2 regions of the Salinivibrio sp. IB574 genome follow, and region 1 is predicted to be linked to the other one. Evidence: predicted binding sites of a transcription regulator. Region 1 holds the regulator's gene; the other holds the start of a gene.
The links. The regulator PurR, encoded in region 1, represses purine synthesis genes. The targets are predictions, from matches to a motif close to TNANGNAAACGTTTNCNTNA.
Positions count from the first base shown of each region.

Region 2: BZJ17_RS09020 (NCS2 family permease) is a predicted target of PurR. The motif match lies at 2,347-2,366, and genes of this name have one in related genera.

Region 1 covers NZ_MUFN01000012.1:60,169-64,549, forward strand. Annotated here, with positions in the region: gene lpdA (dihydrolipoyl dehydrogenase) at 1-731, opposite strand, end outside; gene BZJ17_RS07555 (TfoX/Sxy family DNA transformation protein) at 1,016-1,609, opposite strand; cyclic di-GMP riboswitch class I at 1,725-1,824, opposite strand; gene purR (HTH-type transcriptional repressor PurR) at 2,004-3,008, opposite strand; gene BZJ17_RS07565 (heme ABC transporter ATP-binding protein) at 3,269-4,045, opposite strand; gene BZJ17_RS07570 (iron ABC transporter permease) at 4,042-4,381, opposite strand, start outside.
Region 2 covers NZ_MUFN01000015.1:32,494-36,874, reverse strand. Annotated here, with positions in the region: gene frsA (esterase FrsA) at 1-343, opposite strand, end outside; gene gpt (xanthine phosphoribosyltransferase) at 501-956, opposite strand; gene BZJ17_RS09020 (NCS2 family permease) at 1,013-2,305, opposite strand; gene BZJ17_RS09015 (aminoacyl-histidine dipeptidase) at 3,058-4,381, shown strand, end outside.

The DNA.
Region 1 (4,381 bases):
CCAATCACTACCATATTGCGGTCAAACTGATGGGGCTTGTTCCAACCTTGATAGCGTTTACGACGCGTGATCCACGCCATGACCCACTTTGCCAGCAGTGGGAAGATACCCAGTAAGGCGAGTGAGCCAAGCACCGAGGGTGACACCACGTCGCCAAGTGCGTCGATTTGGGCCAGTTGGGTCCCTGCATTCACGTAGACTGCGGTACCCGGCAACATACCGAGCTGACTGACCCAATAGAAGGTGCGGGTTTTGAACGACGTTAGACCCATCACGAGGTTAATCAGAAAAAACGGGAAAATCGGGATCAGGCGGAGGGTCAACAGATACAAGCTACCGTCTTTCTCTATGCCGCGATTAATGGTATCGAGCTTATTGCCAAATTTGGCTTGGACCCAGTCGCGCAACATAAAGCGACTCACCAAGAAGGCGAGGGTGGCGCCAATCGAGCTAGCAAAGGAGACCAACACCAATGCCCACCAAAAGCCGAAGAGTGCCGCGCCCAATAAACTCGCCACTGCCGCACCCGGTAAGGACAGGGCGGTCATCACTACATAGCCGACAAAAAACACCAGGCTTGCGGTGGTCGCGTTTTCGATAATGTAATCATTCAATGCCACTTGTTGTGCTTTGGCGTTTTCAAGCGTGAGCCACTGGCTGAGATCTAAACTGAACCAAAGTGTTACAAGCGCCACCACCACTAAACCAAGCAATATCTTTTTTACTGGCATACTGTGTCTCGTCCGATAGTAAATGGGTCCCAGTTATTACTTTAGGTACTGTAGCTGAATTAACTGGCTGATTTGTCGGTTACATTGAGGAACTGTGTCCTTAATCGTACCTTTAACCAGACCCGACCGATCGCAAGAAACTTTCGTTTTCTGTCTGAAATTAGTTTGAATGATGATTTATTGAGCGTTTAGTGCGTTCAGAAAAAGCGACACCGCCATAAAGGCGGTGTTGGACGCGAACATTGCTCACAAAAAAGGTAGAGAGGTATAGGTGTTGTGAGGAATTAATTTTCTAAATGTTGTAATAATTCTTGGCGACGTTGAGGTGGAACCACAGACCAATGTTTGCCAGTAATCGCGCCTTCTAGTGACCACAGTAACTCCAAGCTTAGCTCTTTTTCATGCGCCGAGAGAAGAGCTTTATAGGCATTAACGGCACCTTGTTGCTGCAAATCTGCTGGAGATGTAATACCTGCTTTTTTGAGCATACGTTCGGTTGCCAGCCGTAAATTAGGTAGATCTTTTAATCTTGTTGGCGAAGTCCTGTTTTTCTCAGCTCGATCTCGCTTCGCTACTTCTAGGGCGTATTTTGCTTCTGACAATAACTTTTCTTCATCGTCCCACCATTCTTTTGGTATTGCAAAATACTTAGTTACAACTGGAAATCCTCTTTTCTTATACACGTAGGGCTCGAGGCCTTGTTGTTTTAATAGTGTTTCATTTTCTTTTCCGGCTCGTAAGTGGAGCTGGTTTTCTACGACTAAAACGAACATGGTATCGTCACAGAAAATACCGAATCCGCCAAACATTGAACGGGACTTAATGCTGCCAAATTTGGCAAATAACTTCATTGCATTCTTTAAAGCTGGTTTATCCATTTGATTAATATCTCGATGAATTACTAATGCCCAAAAAAGACGTCAAAATGTAACAAGGCAAAACCACAGAGTTGTCAACGATCTATCAAATAGTTGTCAGCTTCGATCATCAATTGTTGGCAACCCCGCTGCCATCAACTCCAAAACACTAGTGGAAGTTATTAGGCCGGTGGCTTTGCGTCCCATGCTTTCGCCATGGTTTGCCTTGTTCAAACGCTATTAAGCATATAATAATTAGACAGTGATGTCGTCCCAAGCAGCATTTAAAAGTGTGATCTTAGTTCAAGAGAGCTGTAAATGATTAATGGCTAAGTGAAGGGTTTATCGAGTTGTCTCTCATTAGACACACCGTCTCACAAAGGAGACGGTGTGTCATAAAAGTGTAATAAAAACACTAATCTATGATTTTAACTGATTGTCGACTCACTAGTGCAGGTTGCATTTCGAACACTTGCTGCTGAGTCTCGTTGTTGGCAATTCGCGCGAGCAAGAGCTTGACGGCTGTTTTGCCTAAACGGCGTTTAGGCTGGTGAATAGTTGTCAATGGTGGCGAGAAATACTCGGTGAGATCAATGTTATCGTAACCAATCACCGATATATCATCTGGCACTTTCAAGCCGTACTCGTTAAACGTACTAATCGCCGCTAATGCCATAATGTCATTAAAGCAAAAGACAGCGGTCGGGCGGTCTGACATTGTCGCCAATTGCTTCGCGGCAATTTGTGCTTGATCGGCTTCGAAATCCGCTTCAATCAGCCAGTTTTCATTCACTGTAATGTGGGCTTCTTTTAACGCACGGAAATAACCGTTTAAGCGATGCTTACAGGTATTTTTATCCATTTGGCCGGAAATACAGCCAATTTTAGTATGTCCATTATCAATAAAGTGTTTGGTGGCAAGGTAACCGCCTAATTCAGCATTATCTTCTATACGGTCTGTATCGATATGGTGACTGCCCCAATCCATCACGACCATAGGCAGATCGCGTTTTTTTTCTAATAACAGCATCAAATCTTCGTTGAGATCAGAGCACACCACAATGAGTCCGTCGACGCGCTTTTCTGACAACATACGCAGGTAGTCGCGTTGCTTTTCGAGGTTACCCTCGGTATTGCAGAGAATCAGCGTGTAGCCTTGCTTGTAGCAATAGTCTTCCACACCGTGAACAAGCTCGGCGAAAAAGGGGTTGGTGGATTTGGTCACCAGCATTCCCAGTGTACGTGTTGTGTTGCATTTCAAGCTTCGCGCCACAGCACTTGGGGCGTAGTTTAACTCTTCAACCGCTTGCCATACTTTCTCAGTCGTCTTCTCGGCGACAAAGCGGGTTTTGTTTATCACGTGTGACACCGTCGTGGTCGATACACCGGCGAGACGCGCGACATCTTTAATCGTTGCCATCTTGATTCTTCTTTGTAGTAATGCGTAGGGATCGTTACTCGCGACCTTACAGAAAAACGCCGCTGTTCGTCAGCGGCGATGTCTTTCACAATCCCGGCACATCAGACGGTTGCGAAGGTAACGAATCCGATTTCATCCATTCTCATAGCTAATCGGTTGCGCTCTCAGTTTACTTAGGTTGGCGCACACTCGCAATTGGTCTGATCAGCGAAAATGGACTAACAGACGGTTTTGTGAGCCAGCTATGATGTATTTATCAATTAAGACACGATCAGTGGGCAGTTATGCTCCGGATGAGTCAGAACGGTCAGCGGGTATTGGTAGATGTCTGCCACTCTATCACTACTAAAACACTGCCACGGATCGCCGGATAGGACGATTCGAGCTTCTTTCAGAAAATGCAGTTGATCGGCGTATTGCGCCGCCAAATTCAGATCGTGCAACACCAATAGCACTGTCATTCCTTGGTCAGCGAGTGCTCGACAGCGCTTTAGGGTGTAATGTTGATGGGTAATATCTAAGGCCGAAGTGGGTTCATCCAGCATCAGTATCGCTTGATCCGGTGCGGTTTGCGCTAGCTGTAATGACACGCGTGCCATGTGTACGCGTTGTTTTTCACCGCCAGATAGAATCGGATACGGTCGATGAGCAAGATGGCTAATATCCCATGCCGTTAGTTGCTCGTTGGCAAGGGCTGCGATCTGTTCTCGGTTTGCCTTTAGTGGTGTCGCCCCCATCTCGACCACTTCTTGCGCGGAGAATGCAAACGTGAGGCCGCTATGTTGGGGAAGGAAGGCAACTCGTCGGGCAAATTCTTCGCCTTGCCACTGGCTTTTGGGCTGTTGCCAAAACTGCACACTGCCATGCTGATGTTTGTCGCTAATCAATTGCTTTAACAGTGTACTTTTCCCCGCACCATTCGGCCCGAGTAAAACGTGTAACTGGCCGGCAGTAAAGGCGAGATCAATCTCGCTTAGCAGTTGACGGCCGTTAAGCGCATAGCTGAGCTTGGAGATTTGAAGGGCAGAATCTGTCATTCGTGAACCACTGCTTTTCGTTGTTGAATAAGAAGCCATAGAAAGAAAGGAGCACCCATTAGGGCGGTAATAATGCCAACAGGCAATTCGGCGGGGGCGACAATGACACGGGCAACAATATCGGCCAAGGTTAGTAACAGGGCACCAAGAATGGCTGATAAGGGCACTAGTGTGCGATGATCCGGGCCGGCAATTAAACGTCCAATGTGTGGGATCACTAGACCCACAAAGCCGATAAGACCGGCAGCACTTACCGCAATGCCCATTCCCGCCGCGGTCACAACAATGAGTAGGCGTTTTAAATGGTGTACATCAATGCCCAAATACGCCGCTTCG
Region 2 (4,381 bases), on a different contig from region 1:
GGGCGCGCTTTTGGTGCTGCATGCCCACTGCTGTCCACTCGTAGTTCCAATTTCCCGAGCGGTAGCCTTCTACCGTATCCAGCAGACTGTCGACGGAGCGTGAATTATCCGAATGAGCAATACGGGCAAAAATGGCTTCCATCTCTACCGGATCCACTCCTTGCCACGTCCATTGTCCACGACGCCGCATTCGATACCAGCTGCGCTCACTATCTCCATCAAACGCCGAATAACTCGCTTGATCGATTTGCTGGATAGCGCCAAACAATGTCGACGTTTCTTTGGCATGTCTGTGTTTGGCAAACAGCTTGACCGACAAATTTTGAGATTCGCTTTCCGACACGTTCACTCCCGAGCGTTCAGTTTATGACGCTCCTAGTGTAAACCATACTCACAGCAAGGCCATGATTTTCAGTCAATCGCGTCCCTAGAAACGAAAAAACGCCGCAACTGTGTGCGACGTTTTGTTGACAGCAGATTATCAATAACCTTGCTGGCTATTATTTGGCAATCGGATCCACATAGCTCACCGCCATATCCCACGGCTGCTCAATCCATGTGTCTTGCGCAATATCGACGATATAATCGTCAACAAGATGCTTACCCGCCGGTTTGGCGCTTACAGTCACAAAGCGTGCTTTAGGATAGAGTTGGCGCACCATTTCTGCAGTTCCGCCTGTATCAACCAAGTCGTCCACCACAATAAAGCCTTCACCATCCCCCGGTGCTTGTTTCACGACACGCATATCGCGCTGATGATCATGATCGTAGCTCGAGATACACACCGTATCGACATAGCGAATGCCTAGCTCACGGGCCAGAATGGCGGCAGGCACTAAGCCACCGCGACTCACAGCAATAATTCCCTGCCACTGGTCAGCGGGTAGCAGCCTCTCCGCCAATTGGCGTGTGTACATCTGCATGTTGTCCCAGGTGATGATGAACTTGTTACTCATGATGAAAACCTCGTGGCGTTTCTCGCCTTGTTATAACGTCAATGTGGGCGGCTGTTTTACACCAAGAAAACGAACTTGAGTAAGAACAATCCAGCCAAGATCCAGATACTGACAGGGACCTCACGCCCTTTGCCCGCAAAGGTTTTTACGGCACAAAACGCAATAAAGCCAAGGCCAATCCCGCTCGCAATCGAGTAAGTGAGCGGCATCAGCAAGCACACCACGACCACCGGTGCGGCTTCAGTCAAATCTCGCCAGTTAATCCCTACAAGACCTGACATCATCAAAATCGCAACATAAAAGAGAGCGCCAGCTGTTGCATACGCTGGGACCATACCTGCGAGCGGCGCAAAAAATAGCGCAAGCAAGAATAAGATCCCCACAACGACAGCAGTGAGTCCTGTACGGCCACCCGCTGCTACCCCTGACACACTTTCAATATATGAGGTTGTATTCGACGTGCCTAAAAGCGCCCCGACCGATGTCGCGGTACTGTCTGCCAGTAATGCACGATTTAAACGCGGCAGTTTACCATCTTTGTCCAAAAGTTCCGCGCGCTGTGCCACACCCACTAAGGTTCCTGCAGTATCAAAGAGGTCAACAAACAAAAATGCGAACACAATAGACACCAGACCAACTTCAAGGGCTCCGGCAAAATCAAGCTGCATAAAGGTCGGCGCGAGGCTTGGCGGCGCAGACATCACGCCATGGTAAGGGACATCCCCCGCGACAATACCAATCACGGTGACCACTAAAATCGCAATCATGACCGCCCCTTTTAGGCCACGATGCACCAAACCAATTGTGAGGAAAAAGCCGAGTGCTGCCATCGCTGGCGCAAATGCCGTCACATCACCCAGTGCGACAAGGGTTGCCGGGTGATCCACAACGATCCCCGCATTTTGCAGTGCGATGAGCGCTAAAAACAAACCGATACCCGCCGAGATACCGGTGCGCAGTGACATAGGAATCGAGTTGATAATCCACTCACGAATCTTCAACACACTGAGTAGAATAAAACACAAGCCCGAAATAAACACCGCAGCCAGCGCAACCTGCCACGAGTGGCCCATTTGCAGCACCACTGTGTAGGTGAAGAAAGCGTTAAGGCCCATACCTGGCGCTTGAGCGACCGGATAGTTGGCGACAATTCCCATCACAAAACAGCCGACGGCAGCAGCCAAACAGGTGGCAACAAATACGGCGCCCTTATCCATTCCTGCTTCAGCCAAAATAGATGGGTTCACGAAAATGATGTAGGCCATGGTGAGGAAGGTGGTCACACCGGCAATAACTTCGGTGCGAAGATCCGTGCCATGATCGCTGAGTTTAAATAAACGCTCTAACATCGTTGGTATCCCGAATAAAAGGTGGCGCATCATAAGATGCAAAAGGAAAACGTTTGCGTGTCAAAAATTGGCGCAAATCTTACCGATCGATGAAGGAAATTTCCAGCACGAAACCGCATGAATTGATCGGAATGTCATGGCTCTCGTGATGGTTGCCAACAAGATTGTCTATCATGACTGGCTTATCAGGCACCTGACATACCACCCATAAAAAAAACGCCACAACATTGTTGTGGCGCCAGAACTAAAGCGTTTGCTTCTGGATCAGAAATGTCTCTGTAAGAGCGGGGGAATCGTAAAACTTACTTGCGGTACCCGAACGGCGCCGGATACGTAAATCCTTTGGTATACACTGACTGTTGGTTCCAGTAGTAGTTAGATACCATACCTTCCATCGTTTTTACCTCTCTCAAGTTTAAACCTAATGTTGTTCACATTTTGTCTCGGTTCCTTGGAGGCGAATACTCGGGTTCACTCCATGAACAATCGATAACCTGTGTTATCAGTGTCTAGATAATAACCCACACGTAATTATATTACAAGCAATAGAGTGACTAGAGTCACAAAAAGTTCATATTTGGTAGTTTTATTACGCCTGCCACGCCTAGATATCCGGCATGCACTCTGTTTTTCCTTCCCTTGATCCTGCGACTGTCACCACCTAGTCGACAGTGGTATGCTTGGTAAAGTCCATCTATTTCAGTAAGGCCTACTGTTTAAAAGGCCAACAATAAAATAAAATGGAGTCTACCGTGTCTGAGATCAGCCAATTATCACCCCAGCCTGTTTGGGCTTTTTTTGACCAGATTTGTGCTATTCCACATCCCTCTTACCACGAAGCACAATTGGCAGCATTCATTGTCGATTGGGCGAAAGGCCGAGGCTTAGAGGTTCGCCAAGATCCCACTGGCAATATTTTTATCCGCAAACCGGCGACGCCGGGAATGGAAAACCGCAAAGGTGTAGTACTACAAGCCCACCTTGATATGGTGCCGCAGAAAAACGAGCACACCGAGCACGACTTTACCACCGATCCGATTCGCCCTTATATCGATGGCGAGTGGGTCACGGCGGATGGCACGACATTAGGCGCCGATAACGGTATTGGAATGGCCTCCTGCCTTGCCGTCTTAGCGGCTGATGACATTGAACATGGTCCGCTCGAAGTGTTGCTCACCACCAACGAAGAAGCTGGGATGGACGGTGCATTTGGCCTAGAAGCAGGCTGGCTTGAAGGGGAAGTGTTACTGAACACAGACTCCGAACAAGAAGGGGAAATCTACATGGGCTGTGCGGGCGGCGTCGATGCTAGCATGCACTTTCCGGTCGAGCGTCATCCCATCGGCGACAATTTTGCGCGTTTTACTGTCGGTATAAAAGGCCTTAAAGGCGGCCACTCTGGGGTGGATATTCACACGGGTCGCGCCAATGCCAACAAGCTACTTGCACGCATGCTCAGCCATCACCTCAGTGAGGTTGATGTCAGTCTGATTGCATTGCGAGGCGGCACATTGCGTAACGCCATCCCGCGCGAAGCCTTTGCAGATATTGCCGTGCCAGTCGAGCAAAAAGACGCATTAGCCGCGGCGATAGATAACTACGCGCAGTTGCTTCACGATGAGTTGGGACGCTTGGAGGAGAACGTCACTGTTGTACTCGATGCGTCTGACAATCAAGCCGACCCATTGACCCGTGCCGTACAATCTCGGCTACTCGCGGCCTTAAACGCGGCGCCAAACGGTGTTATACGGATGAGCGATGATGTTCCGGGTGTGGTAGAAACCTCACTGAACTTAGGCGTTATCCAAACCGATGAGCATACTATTACGGGATTGTTTTTGATCCGCTCATTGATCGATTCAGGGCGAGAAATGGTGCAAGGCATGCTGCGCTCACTGGCCGGTTTAGCGAACGTGACCGTCGAGTTTTCCGGCGCATACCCGGGGTGGAAGCCTGATCCAGACTCTGAAATCATGCATATTTTCCGCGATACCTATGAAGCTATCTATCAGCGTAAGCCTGATATCATGGTGATCCACGCGGGATTAGAATGCGGTCTATTTAAAAAACCTTATC